DNA from 2 places in the Streptomyces sp. LS-MS-L19 genome. Region 1 is predicted to be linked to the other one. Evidence: riboswitches for the same ligand, from Rfam matches in the RefSeq annotation. Region 1 holds a riboswitch; the other holds the start of a gene.

What was found. A riboswitch is a leader RNA that binds a small molecule or an ion and turns the genes downstream of it on or off. The one in region 1 is predicted to bind cobalamin.
Region 2: another riboswitch for cobalamin. It lies ahead of AC2XR2_RS09855 (cobalamin biosynthesis protein); the one in region 1 lies ahead of AC2XR2_RS29730 (ribonucleoside-diphosphate reductase subunit alpha).

The regions. Positions count from the first base shown of each region.
Region 1 is NZ_JBYCLL010000001.1:6,620,612-6,627,743, reverse strand. It holds gene mctP (monocarboxylate uptake permease MctP) at 1-1,268, shown strand, start outside; gene AC2XR2_RS29735 (GNAT family N-acetyltransferase) at 1,374-1,877, shown strand; cobalamin riboswitch at 1,930-2,058, shown strand; gene AC2XR2_RS29730 (ribonucleoside-diphosphate reductase subunit alpha) at 2,180-4,543, shown strand; gene AC2XR2_RS29725 (ribonucleotide-diphosphate reductase subunit beta) at 4,543-5,556, shown strand; gene AC2XR2_RS29720 (putative Ig domain-containing protein) at 5,770-7,132, shown strand, end outside.
Region 2 is NZ_JBYCLL010000001.1:2,228,870-2,236,001, forward strand. It holds gene AC2XR2_RS09840 (lysozyme) at 147-896, shown strand; gene AC2XR2_RS09845 (inorganic phosphate transporter) at 1,050-2,288, shown strand; gene AC2XR2_RS09850 (hypothetical protein) at 2,315-2,536, shown strand; cobalamin riboswitch at 2,667-2,806, shown strand; gene AC2XR2_RS09855 (cobalamin biosynthesis protein) at 2,908-3,852, shown strand; gene AC2XR2_RS09860 (cobyric acid synthase) at 3,849-5,357, shown strand; gene cobN (cobaltochelatase subunit CobN) at 5,354-7,132, shown strand, end outside.

The sequences.
Region 1 (7,132 bases):
CCTCGGACTTCGTGCGCGGCCGCTTCGGCTCCAAGGGCCTGTCGCTGGCGGTGGCGGTCACCGGCATCCTCGCGACCATGCCGTACATCGCGCTCCAACTGGTCGGCATCCAGGCGGTCCTGGACGTCATGGGCGTCGGTGGCGGCGAGAACACCAACTGGTTCGTGAAGGACCTCCCGCTGCTGATCGCCTTTGGTGTCCTCGCGGCCTACACGTACTCCTCGGGCCTCCGCGCCCCTGCCCTGATCGCGTTCGTGAAGGACACGCTGATCTACATCGTCATCGCGGTGGCGATCATCTACATCCCGATCAAGCTGGGCGGCTTCGACGACGTTTTCGGCGCCGCGAGCGAGAAGTACACGGCGGCCAAGGCGGGCGGACTGGTCCCCCTGGAGGCGGGCCAATGGACGTACGCCACGCTGGCGTTGGGCTCCGCGCTCGCGCTCTTCATGTACCCGCACTCGATCACCGCGACGCTCTCCTCCCGCAGCCGTGAGGTGATCCGCCGCAACACCACGATCCTGCCGCTGTACTCGCTGATGCTCGGCCTGCTGGCCCTGCTCGGCTTCATGGCGATCGCGGCCGGGGTCAAGGTCACCAACCCGCAGTTGGCGATCCCGCAGCTGTTCGAGGACATGTTCCCGGACTGGTTCGCGGGCGTCGCCTTCGCGGCCATCGGCATCGGGGCGCTCGTCCCCGCGGCCATCATGTCGATCGCGGCCGCGAATCTCTTCACCCGCAACATCTACAAGGACTTCATCAAGCCGGACGCCACGCCGGCCCAGGAGACGAAGGTCTCCAAGCTGGTGTCCCTGCTGGTGAAGGTGGGCGCCCTGGTCTTCGTCCTCACCATGGACAAGACGGTCGCCATCAACTTCCAGCTCCTGGGCGGCATCTGGATCCTCCAGACCTTCCCGGCCCTGGTCGGCGGCCTGTTCACCCGCTGGTTCCACCGCTGGGCGCTGCTCGCCGGCTGGGCGGTCGGCATGATCTACGGCACGGTCGCCGCGTACGGCGTCGCCTCCCCGACCCAGAAGCACTTCGGCGGCTCGGCGAAGGAGATCCCGGGCATCGGCGAGATCGGCTACATCGGCCTCACCGCGTTCATCCTGAACGTGGCGGTGACGGTGGTCCTCACCTTCATCCTGAAGGCGGCCAAGGCCCCCGACGGCATCGACGAGACCAGCCCGGAGGACTACACGGCGGACGCGGGCGACCCGGGGGTCGAGGTAGAACTCCCGCCCGCTACCGCGGGAACCTCCCACTGACCCACCCAGGGGCGCGGGGAACTGCGCGAGCAACCACACACAACCGGCAGCGGGCCACCGAGGAGCAAGACCCTCGGCGGCCCGCTTTCGTGCACACTCACCCCCATGACGATCGTGATCCGCCCCGCAGACCCCACCGACTACACAGCCCTCGGCGAGATCACCGCAAGGGCCTACCTGAACGACGGCCTCCTGGCCTTCGGCGACGAGGACGACTGGTACCTCGAAGAGCTCAAGAACGTGGCCAAGCGAGCCGCACACGCCGAAGTCCTGGTCGCCGTCTCCGGATCAGAACTGCTCGGCGGAGTCACCTACGTCCCCGACGGCGGCCCCCTGTCGGAGATAGCCCGCCCCGGAGAGGCGGAGATCCGCATGCTCGCCGTAACCCACGAGGCCCGCGGCCGAGGCGTAGGACGAGCTCTCGTCCAGGCCTGCATCGACCGCGCGAGCGCCGCCGGCACGGACCTCGTCCTGTGCACCCAGCCCACTATGCACACGGCCCACCGCATCTACGAACGCCTGGGTTTCACCCGCGCCCCGGAGCGCGACTGGCACCCCGTTCCGGAGTCCCCCGACTTCACGCTCCTCACCTACGAGTTGACGCTCTGAAGTCACCGCGACACAACATATGGGCCTGCTTCCATCACCCGGCACAAGATGTATGCTCATGCTCGCTGTCGCCGCAGGGGAATCCGGTGTGAATCCGGAACTGTCCCGCAACGGTGTACTCATGCGTGCATCAGCACACATGAGCGTAAGTCCGAGGACCTGCCGACAGTACGCCCGGCCACCGTGGCCCGGGTGTCATGACGTCCGGGCCTCGTGGAATGGGCCGGTGGACGCGACGCCGTGCGCGCTCGCGTGCTGCCCCCTGCCCTCAAGGCCCCGTGCCAGCGAGGGAGAGCCCCCACGTGACCATCGCGCCAGCCGACCCGGCTTCAGCAGCGATCGAGCGGACCGAGCAGGAGACCGACGGCCCCGGTGCCGCGCTGCTGCGGACCCTGACCGCCCTGACGGCCGACCTTCCCGACGCCGACCCCGGCCGGGTCGCCGCCGCCGCGCTCCGCGGCCGGTCCGCGCGGGCCGACGAGTCGGAGTTGCGCGAGCTGGCCACCGAGGCCGCGGCCGGACTCATCTCCGAGGACCCCGCCTACAGCAGGCTGGCCGCGCGGCTGCTGACGATCTCCATCGCCGCCGAGGCCGCCTCCCAGGGCGTCACCTCGTTCACCGGTTCGGTCGCCGTCGGCCACCGCGAGGGCCTGATCGCCGACCGTACGGCCGAGTTCGTACGGGTCCACGCCGACCGCCTCGACGCGCTCATCGACCCTGAGGGAGACGACCGCTTCGGCTACTTCGGTCTGCGCACCCTGCACAGCCGCTATCTCCTCCGGCACCCGATCACCCGCAAGGTCATCGAGACGCCCCAGCACTTCATGCTGCGTGTCGCAGCCGGGCTGGCCGAGGACGACACCCCTCGCGCGCTCACCGAAGTCGCCGCGCTCTACGGCCTCATGAGCCGCCTGGACTACCTCCCCTCCTCCCCCACCCTCTTCAACTCCGGCACCCGGCACCCCCAGATGTCGTCCTGCTACCTCCTCGACTCCCCGAAGGACGAGCTCGACTCCATCTACGACCGCTACCACCAGGTGGCCCGGCTCTCGAAGCACGCCGGCGGCATCGGCATCGCGTACTCCCGCGTCCGCAGCCGCGGTTCGCTGATCCGGGGCACCAACGGGCACTCCAACGGCATCGTCCCGTTCCTGAAGACGCTGGACGCGAGTGTCGCCGCCGTGAACCAGGGCGGCCGGCGCAAGGGTGCCGCCGCGGTGTACCTGGAGACCTGGCACTCCGACATCGAGGAGTTCCTGGAGCTCAGGGACAACACCGGTGAGGACGCCCGGCGTACGCACAACCTGAACCTCGCGCACTGGATCCCGGACGAGTTCATGCGCCGGGTCAACGCCGACGCCGAGTGGTCCCTGTTCTCCCCCGCCGACGTGCCGGAGCTGGTCGACCTGTGGGGCGACGAGTTCGACGCGGCGTACCGCAAGGCCGAAGCGCAGGGGCTCGCGCGCAAGACCATCCCGGCCCGCGACCTCTACGGCCGCATGATGCGCACCCTCGCGCAGACCGGCAACGGCTGGATGACCTTCAAGGACGCGGCCAACCGCACCGCCAACCAGACGGCCCTGCCCGGGCACACGGTCCACTCCTCCAACCTCTGCACGGAGATCCTGGAGGTCACGGACGACGGGGAGACGGCGGTCTGCAACCTGGGGTCGGTGAACCTCGGCGCCTTCGTGGACGGGACCGACCTCGACTGGGAGCGGCTGGACGCCACCGTCCGCACCGCCGTCACGTTCCTCGACCGGGTCGTCGACATCAACTTCTACCCGACCGAGCAGGCCGGGCGGTCCAACGCCAAGTGGCGTCCGGTGGGCCTGGGCGCGATGGGTCTCCAGGACGTCTTCTTCAAGCTGCGGCTGCCCTTCGACTCGCCGGAGGCCAAGGCGCTCTCCACCCGGATCGCCGAGCGCGTCATGCTCGCCGCCTACGAGGCCTCCGCCGATCTCGCCGAGCGCAACGGCCCGCTGCCGGCCTGGGAGAAGACCCGTACCGCGCAGGGCGTCCTGCACCCCGACCACTACGACGTCACCTCGAACTGGCCCGAGCGCTGGGCAGCACTGCGCGAGCGCATGGCCGGCACCGGGCTGCGCAACAGCCTGCTGCTCGCCATCGCGCCCACCGCGACCATCGCCTCGATCGCCGGAGTGTACGAGTGCATCGAGCCGCAGGTCTCCAACCTGTTCAAGCGCGAGACGCTGTCCGGAGAGTTCCTCCAGGTCAACTCGTACCTGGTGAACGACCTCAAGGAGCTCGGCGTCTGGGACGCCCGCACCCGTGAGGCGCTGCGCGACTCCAACGGCTCGGTGCAGGACTTCGCGTGGATCCCGGCGGACGTACGGGCGTTGTACCGCACCGCGTGGGAGATCCCGCAGCGCTCCCTGATCGACATGGCGGCGGCGCGCACGCCGTACCTCGACCAGTCGCAGTCCCTGAACCTCTTCCTGGAGACGCCGACCATCGGCAAGCTCTCCTCGATGTACGCGTACGCCTGGAAGTCCGGGCTGAAGACGACGTACTACCTGCGCTCGCGCCCGGCGACCCGGATCGCCCGCGCGGCTCAGGCCACCGTCCCCGTCCAGCAGGCGGCCCCGGAAGACGCCGTCGCCTGCTCCCTGGAAAACCCCGAGTCCTGCGAGGCATGCCAGTAATGACCACCGAAGCCAAGAACCTCCTCGACCCGGGCTTCGAGCTGACCCTCCGGCCCATGCGCTACCCGGACTTCTACGAGCGCTACCGGGACGCCATCAAGAACACCTGGACCGTCGAGGAGGTCGACCTCCACTCCGACGTCTCCGACCTCGCCAAGCTCAGCCCGGCCGAGCAGCACCTCATCGGCCGTCTGGTGGCCTTCTTCGCGACGGGTGACTCGATCGTCGCGAACAACCTGGTGCTGACGCTCTACAAGCACATCAACTCCCCCGAGGCGCGGCTCTACTTGAGCCGCCAGCTCTTCGAGGAGGCCGTGCACGTCCAGTTCTACCTGACGCTGCTCGACACCTACCTCCCCGACCCGGAGGACCGGGCGGCGGCCTTCGACGCCGTGGAGAACATCCCCTCGATCCGCGAGAAGGCGGAGTTCTGCTTCAAGTGGATCGACGAGGTGGAGAAGCTGGACCGCCTGGAGTCCCAGGCCGACCGCCGCCGTTTCCTGCTCAACCTGATCTGCTTCGCCGCGTGCATCGAGGGCCTGTTCTTCTACGGCGCCTTCGCGTACGTCTACTGGTTCCGCAGCCGGGGCCTGCTGCACGGTCTCGCGACCGGCACCAACTGGGTGTTCCGCGACGAGACCATGCACATGTCCTTCGCCTTCGACGTGGTCGACACCGTCCGCAAGGAGGAGCCGGAGCTCTTCGACGAGCAGCTCCGGCAGCAGGTCACCGACATGCTGGCGGAGGCCGTCGAGGCGGAACTCCAGTTCGCGCGGGACCTGTGCGGCGACGGACTGCCGGGCATGAACACCGAATCGATGCGGCAGTACCTGGAGTGCGTCGCCGACCAGCGCCTCACGCGGCTCGGCTTCGCCCCGGTGTACGGCTCCGAGAACCCCTTCTCCTTCATGGAGTTGCAGGGCGTCCAGGAGCTGACCAACTTCTTCGAGCGGCGGCCGTCCGCGTACCAGGTGGCCGTGGAGGGCACGGTCGACCTGGACGAGGACTTCTAGCCGGGACTTCTAGCCGGGCCCTGGGACGGCCCATGGAGCTTCCATGGGCCGTCCATGAGCCTGCTATGGAGCAGCAAAGATCTCCCTTCGCCGCTTCTCCCGCCTTCACGTGGGCCGCTAGCTTCTGGCACGTCATGCTCATGACTGCGTGATCTGCCGCCGCTACGCGCGTCACGGGCCTGCCTGTAACCCCACCGATGGAGGCAGTACCCCATGCGTGAAACGCCCCGACGGAGCCTGCGAAGACTCCTGACCACCGCGATACCCGCCCTCGCGCTCGCCCTCGCCGGATTCGCGGCCACCCCGGCCCACGCGGCACCGGCGACCACCCACACCTCGCGTGTGGCCCAGAACGCCACCGCCCTCACCTCCCCCGCCCGGCAGACCTTCCACACCACCGGCAAGGCCGGCCAGAAGGTGCCGACCACCCACCTGTGCGCGACGGCGGCCCCCGGCCAGGCCTCCTGTTTCGCCCAGCGCCGCACCGACATCAAGCAGCGGCTCGCCACCGCGCTGGCCTCCGCCGCCGCGGCCCCCTCCGGCCTCAGCCCGGCCAACCTGCACAGCGCCTACAACCTGCCCTCGACGGGCGGCTCCGGCCTGACGGTCGCCGTGGTCGACGCCTACAACGACCCCAACGCCGAGTCGGACCTGGCCACTTACCGCTCGCAGTACGGCCTCTCCGCCTGCACCAAGGCCAACGGCTGCTTCAAGCAGGTCAGCCAGACCGGCTCCACCACCTCGCTGCCCAGCAACGACACCGGCTGGGCCGGTGAAGAGGCGCTGGACATCGACATGGTCAGCGCGGTCTGCCCGAACTGCAACATCATCCTCGTGGAGGCCAACTCGGCCAACGACTCCGACCTCGGCATCGCCGAGAACGAGGCCGTGTCCCTGGGCGCCAAGTTCGTCTCCAACAGCTGGGGCGGCGACGAGGCCTCCTCCCAGACCAGCGAGGACACCTCGTACTTCAAGCACCCCGGTGTCGCCATCACCGTCTCCGCCGGCGACTCCGCCTACGGCGCCGAGTACCCGGCGACCTCCCAGTACGTGACGGCGGTCGGCGGTACGGCGCTGTCGACGTCCTCCAACTCCCGCGGCTGGACCGAGTCGGTGTGGAAGACCAGCTCCACCGAGGGCACCGGCTCGGGCTGCTCCGCGTACGACCCGAAGCCCGCCTGGCAGACGGACACGGGCTGCTCCAAGCGCATGGAGGCCGACGTCTCCGCGGTCGCCGACCCGGCCACCGGTGTCGCGGTCTACGACACCTACGGCGGCTCCGGCTGGGCCGTCTACGGCGGCACCAGCGCCTCCGCCCCGATCATCGCCGGTGTGTACGCCCTCGCCGGCACCCCGGGCTCCAGTGACTACCCGGCGAAGTACCCCTACTCCCACACCGGCAACCTGTACGACGTCACCAGCGGCAACAACGGCTCCTGCTCCCCGTCGTACTTCTGCACCGCGGCCACCGGCTACGACGGCCCGACCGGCTGGGGCACTCCCAACGGCACCACCGCCTTCACCGCCGGCACCACCACCGGCAACACGGTGACCGTCACCAATCCGGGCAGCCAGT
Region 2 (7,132 bases), 4.4 Mb from region 1:
GTGCAGGGCGGAGGCGGGGCTTCCAGAAGGGCGCATTTCTGTATACGAGCCCCTCTCTCACGTCTTGGCCGGAGATCGTCCGCGATGTGGGGATCTTCCAGTAGCCTCTGGGCTTTGTCGTGCGCGACGCCATTCCAGGGGGACACATGGCCCGTGATCGCAAGGCTGCCCGTCACCGAACCCGCGCCCTGGCCCTGTGCGCGGCCGCGCTCACCGTGGGGGGCGTGGCGCTCGCCGGGGCGCCGGCCTCGGCAGCGGGGCTGCCCAAGGGGCACGACGTCTCTTCGCATCAGAAGAACGTCGACTGGCAGAAGGCCAGGGCCCAGGGGGCCCGGTTCGTCTACGTCAAGGCGACCGAGTCGACGAACTACCGCAGTCCGCACTTCGCCCAGCAGTACGACGGGGCGCGTGAGGCGGGCCTCGTCCGCGGGGCGTACCACTTCGCGCTGCCGGACAAGTCGTCGGGCACGGCGCAGGCCGCGTACTTCGTGCGCAACGGGGGTGCCTGGTCCGCGGACGGCTGGACGCTGCCGCCCGCGCTCGACATCGAATACAACCCGTACGACAAGAAGCGCAAGTGCTACGGCCTCGGCAAGGCGAGGATGGTCGGCTGGATCAAGGCGTTCAGCGACGAGGTCAGGCGGCTGACGGGGCGGCGGCCGGTGATCTACACGACCGCCCACTGGTGGAACACCTGCACGGGCGGCAGCGGCGCCTTCGCCTCGGACCACGCGCTGTGGGTGGCCCGCTACAACGCGGCGGGCGTGGGGGCGCTGCCCGGCGGGTGGTCGTACTGGACCATCTGGCAGTACGACAACAGCGGCAGCCTGCCGGGTGACCAGAATCTCTTCAACGGGTCGGCGAGTCAGCTGAAGCGGTTCGCCAGGGGGTCGTAGCCCTGGGGCGCGTGGGTCGGGCGGGGGCGGCGGGGTTCGGCCGGGCAAATGCCTGAGATTCCGGTCACCGTGCGGCCCGCCTCAGTTCATCTTCCGTTCACTCAGGTTACCTACCTTCAACGAGCCAATGACCTCGAACGATTGCCTGGGTAAATGGAAAACTTCTCGCTGATCCTCGCGATTGTGGTCGTAACCGCACTCGCGTTCGATTTCACGAACGGTTTCCACGACACCGCCAACGCGATGGCCACCACCATCTCGACCGGTGCACTCAAGCCCAAGGTCGCGGTGGCCATGTCCGCCGTGCTGAACCTTGTGGGCGCCTTCCTCTCCGTGGAGGTCGCCAACACGATCTCCAAGGGTCTCGTCGACGAGACCGGCATCCGTCCCGAGGTCATCTTCGCCGCGTTGGTCGGCGCGATCCTCTGGAACCTCCTGACCTGGCTGGTGGGCCTGCCCTCCAGTTCCTCGCACGCCCTCATGGGCGGTCTGATCGGCGCCACCATCGCCTCGGCGGGCTTCGGCGCGGTGCACGGCGACGCGCTGGTCACCAAGGTCCTGATCCCGGCGGTCGCGGCCCCGATCGTCGCGGGCGTCGCCGCCATGCTGGCCACCCGGCTCTCCTACTCGCTGGGGAAGAAGGCCGACGGCAAGGCCGCCGCGAAGGGCTACCGCACCGGCCAGATCGCCTCGGCCGGACTGGTCTCGCTGGCCCACGGCACCAACGACGCGCAGAAGACGATGGGCATCATCACCCTCGCCCTGGTCGCCGGCGGTGCCGTCGCCCCCGACTCGGACCCGCCCACCTGGGTCATCCTCTCGGCGGGCCTCGCCATCGCGCTCGGCACCTACCTCGGCGGCTGGCGCATCATCCGCACCATGGGCAAGGGCCTGACCGACCTCCAGCCGCAGCAGGGCTTCGCCGCCCAGACCAGCGCGGCCACCGTCATCCTGGCCTCCTCCCACCTCGGCTTCTCCCTCTCCACCACGCACTCCGTGTCCGGTTCGGTGATGGGCGCGGGCCTCGGCCGCAAGGGCGGGGTCGTGCGCTGGTCCACGGCCACCCGGATGTTCGTGGCCTGGGGCCTCACCCTCCCGGCGGCCGCCCTGGTGGGCGCGCTGGCCGAGTCGGTCACCGACCTCGGTGACTGGGGCACGGCGGTCGTGGCGGTCTTCCTCGTCGCCTCCAGCGCGGCGATCTGGAAGATCTCGCGGCGCGAGGTCGTGGACGCGTCCAACGTCAACGAGACCGACGAGCCGGCCGGTGTGGTGACCCAGGCGATCGCCGCCGTGACCCCGCCGCCCGCGGGCACCGTGACCGAGGACCTCACGGCCACGATCCCGGCCCCGCCCGCCACCACGGAACCGGCCGCCCCGCCGGCCGCCGTCTGAGCCCCCGGTACTAAGGAAGCCTCACCATGCAGATCGACTGGGAAGCCCTCGGCTCCGTCTTCGGCGTCAGCCTCGTCGTCACCGTGGGCCTCGTGGCCCTGTTCACCCTCGGCGTCATGGGCCTCTCCCGCCAGGAGCGGGCCACCGCCCAGGGCGGCTCGGCCGCTCTCGCGGTCACCGGCGCCTACGCCTGCTTCGCGGCCTGCGCGGCGGCGGTGGCGTACGGGATCTATCTCATCGTGGCCTGACGGCACGTCCGTCACTCGACGGCCGGGCGGGCACGGAACCTCGGTTTCCGTGCCCGCCCGGCCGTCTTGCATGACCGGTGGTGTGGGGTTCTGCACACTCCCCCGTCGCAGGTCAACAGCAAGTTGACGGGTCTCGAAGGCCCGTGGTGGACTGCCGGAGCCATATACGGCGGCAGAAGAGGAAGCCGGTGCGAATCCGGCGCGGTCCCGCCACTGTCACCGGGGTAGACACCCCCGGGAGCCAGGAACTCTCGCCGCCGGACTCGTCGAACCAGGGCGTGGACACCCTGAGTGAGGACATGACGCGATGCTCGCCTGCCGATCCACCTGCGCCACCCGGCACTTGAACGACCCCGCGATCGGCTGACCCGGTGCGTGCCGATCGCGTTTTCGCGTACGGCGCCGCCGCCGGTCTGATCGGTGACCTCCTGCTCGGTGACCCGCGCCGCGGGCACCCGGTCGCCGTGTTCGGGCGGGCCGCCGGTGCCGTGGAGCGGGTGCTGTGGCGGGACCACCGGGGCTGGGGCGCGCTGCACACCGCCGTGTGCGTGGGCGGTGCCGTGGGGCTCGGTGCCGTGGCGCAGCGAGTCGTCCGTCCGTCCCGTACCGCTTCAGTCGCGCTGACCGCGGCCGCCACCTGGGCCGTTGTGGGCGGGACTTCGCTGGCCCGCGAGGCGCGGCTCATCGGGCGGGCGCTGGAGGCCGGGGACGTCGAGGGGGCCCGGGAGCGGCTGCCGCATCTGTGCGGGCGGGACCCGCAGGCCCTCGACGCCGACGGGATCGCCCGGGCCGTCGTGGAGTCCGTCGCCGAGAACACCTCCGACGCCGTCGTGGGGGCGCTCGTGTGGGGCGCGGTCGGCGGGGTGCCGGGGCTGCTCGGGTTCCGGGCCGTCAACACGCTGGACGCCATGGTGGGGCACAAGTCGGCCCGGTACCGGCGCTTCGGGTGGGGCTCCGCCCGCCTCGACGACCTCGTCGGGTGGCCGGGGGCGCGGCTGACCGCCGTCCTCGCGACGCTCGCCGGGGAGGATCCGCGGGGTGCCGTGCGCGCGTGGCGGGAGGACGCCGACAGGCACCCGAGCCCCAACGCCGGGCCCGTGGAGGCCTCTTTCGCGGGGGCGCTCGGGGTGCGGCTGGGCGGGACGCTCTCCTACGGGGGGCGGGTCGAGCACCGGCCCGTGCTGAATCGGGAGGGGCGCGCTGTCGCCTCGTACGACATCGAGCGTGCCGTACGGCTGTCACGGCGCGTGGGTCTGCTCGCGCTCGGTGCCGGTGCGATCGCCGCACGGCTGATCCGGAAGGGACGTAGGGCATGAGTGGGGGGCTTCTCGTCGCCGGCACCACCTCCGACGCCGGCAAGAGTGTCGTCACCGCCGGGATCTGCCGGTGGCTGGTGCGGCAGGGGGTGAAGGTCGCGCCGTTCAAGGCGCAGAACATGTCCCTCAACTCGTTCGTGACGCGGGAGGGTGCCGAGATCGGGCGGGCGCAGGCCATGCAGGCGCAGGCCTGCCGGGTCGAGCCGACGGCGCTGATGAATCCCGTGCTGCTCAAGCCCGGTGGGGAGCGGAGCAGTCAGGTCGTGCTGCTCGGCAAGCCGGTGGGAGAGATGAGCGCCCGCGGGTACCACGGGGGGCGGCAGCAGCAGTTGCTGGGGACCGTCCTCGACTGTCTCGCCGAGTTGCGGGGCACGTATGACGCGGTGATCTGTGAGGGGGCCGGCAGTCCGGCCGAGATCAATCTGCGGCGGACCGACATCGTGAACATGGGCATCGCCCGCAACGCCGGGCTGCCGGTGCTGGTGGTCGGGGACATCGACCGGGGCGGGGTCTTCGCGTCGTTCTTCGGAACCGTCGCGCTGCTGTCGCCGGAGGACCAGCGGTTGGTCGCCGGGTTCCTCGTCAACAAGTTCCGGGGGGACGTCTCGCTGCTCGAACCCGGGCTCGACATGCTGCACGGGCTCACCGGGCGGCACACCTACGGCGTGCTGCCCTTCCGGCACGGGCTCGGCATCGACGAGGAGGACGGGCTTCGGGTGTCCCTGCGAGGCACGGTCCGCGAGTCCGCCGTGAGCCCCCCGCTGGGCGAGGACGTGCTGCGGGTCGCCGTCTGCGCGATCCCTCTGATGTCCAACTTCACCGACGTGGACGCCCTGGCCGCCGAACCGGGTGTCGTGGTGCGGTTCGTGGACCGGGCGGAGGAACTGGCCGACGCCGACCTCGTCGTCGTCCCCGGGACCCGCGGCACGGTCAGGGCCCTGGAGTGGCTGCGCGAGCGGGGGCTCGCGGACGCGCTCGTCAGACGGGCCGCCGAGGGGCGGCCCGTCCTCGGGATCTGCGGCGGGTTCCAGATCCTCGGCGAGCACATCGAGGACGAGGTCGAATCACGCGCCGGTTCGGTCGACGGCCTCGGCGTGCTGCCCGTCCGCGTGCGGTTCGCGCGGGAGAAGACGCTCACCCGGCCGGTGGGTGAGGCCCTCGGGGAGCCGGTCGAGGGGTACGAGATCCATCACGGGGTCGCCTCCATAGGTGGGGGTGAGCCCTTCCTCGACGGCTGCCGGGTCGGCCAGACCTGGGGCACGCACTGGCACGGCTCGCTGGAGTCGGACGGGTTCCGGCGGGCCTTCCTGCGGGAGGTGGCGGCCGCCGCGGGCCGCCGGTTCGTACCCGCCCCCGCCACGTCGTTCGCCGCGCTGCGCGAGGAGCAGCTCGACCGGCTCGGCGACCTGATCGAACAGCACGCGGACACGGACGCGCTGTGGCGGCTCATCGAGTCCGGCGCGCCGCAAGGACTGCCTTTCATTCCACCGGGAGCGCCCGCATGAGCACAGTGTTGTTGTTGTCGACCGCCGACACGGACCTGCTGGCGGCGCGGGCCGCCGAAGGTGCGGACTACCGGATCGGCAATCCGACCCGGGTGGACGTCACGGAGGACCTGCCGGCGCTGATCGAGGGCGCGGACATCGCCGTCGTACGGCTGCTCGGCGGCAAGCGGGCCTGGGAGGACGGGCTGGCCGCACTGAAGGCGTCCGGCATCCCGACCGTGCTGCTGGGCGGGGAGTCGGTGCCGGACGCCGAGTTGATGGCGGAGTCGTCGGTGCCGGCGGGTGTGGTCGCCGAGGCGCTGAAGTACCTCGTCGAGGGCGGGCCGGGGAATCTCACCGAACTCGCGCGGTTCCTGTCCGACACCGTGCTGCTGACGGGTGAAGGGTTCGTCGAGCCGCAGAAGATGCCGGAATGGGGCATCCACGGCGACCGTCCGATCGACGCGGACCGTCCGACCGTCGGGGTGCTCTTCTACCGGGCGCATGAACTCAGCGGCAACACCGCCTTCGTGGACACCTTGTGCGAGGCGATCGAGGCGAGGGGCGCCAACGCCCTTCCCGTGTTCTGCAGCTCGCTGCGGGGGGCGGACCTCGATCTCTTCATGGTCCTCGACTCGGCCGACGCCCTCGTCGCCACCGTCCTCGCCGCCGGCGGCACCCACGCCTCGCAGGCCTCGGCCGGCGGGGACGAGGAGGCGTGGGACATCGGGGCGCTGGCCGACCTGAACGTGCCGGTGCTGCAGGGACTTTGCCTCACGTCGTCCCGCGCGGCCTGGGACGAGTCGGACGCCGCCCTCTCCCCCATGGACGCGGCCATGCAGGTCGCGATCCCGGAGTTCGACGGGCGGCTGATCACCGTGCCGTTCTCCTTCAAGGAGCAGGGGCCCGACGACGTCCCGGTGTACGTGGCCGACCCGGAGCGGGCCTCGCGCGTCGCCGGGATCGCCGTACGGCACGCGAAGTTGAAGCACAAGCCGAACGCCGAGAAGAAGCTGGCGCTGGTCTTCACCGCCTACCCGACCAAGCATTCGCGGGTCGGCAACGCGGTGGGGCTGGACACGCCCGCTTCGGCGGTGCGGGTGCTGGACGCGCTTTCTCAGGCGGGTTACGCGCTCTCGGAGTACCCGGACAACGGCGACGAGTTGATTCACCGGCTCATCAACGCCGGTGGCCATGACGTCGAGTGGCTCACCGAGGAGCAGTTGGCGTCGGCGCCCGCGCGGGTGCCGCTCGCGGACTACCGGGCGTGGTTCGACCAGCTGGACCCGTCGTTGCGGGACGCGATGCTGGAGGCGTGGGGGGAGCCGCCGGGCTCGCTGTACGTCGACGGGGACGACATCGTGCTGGCCTCCCTCCAGTTCGGGAACGTCGTGGTCATGATCCAGCCGCCACGCGGCTTCGGGGAGAACCCGATCGCGATCTACCACGACCCGGACATGCCGCCGTCGCACCACTACATGGCCGCGTACCGGTGGCTCGACAACTCCTTCGGTGCCGACGCGATCGTCCACATGGGCAAGCACGGCACGATGGAGTGGCTGCCGGGCAAGGGTCTCGGGCTGAGTGGCGGGTGCGCCCCGGACGCCGTTCTCGGTGAACTGCCGCTGATCTACCCGTTCATCGTCAACGACCCCGGCGAGGGCACGCAGGCCAAGCGGCGCGGGCACGCCACGGTCGTCGACCACCTGGTGCCGCCGATGGCGCGGGCCGACACCTACGGCGACCTGGCGAAGCTGGAGCAGCTGCTCGACGAGTACGCGCTGGTCTCCGACCTG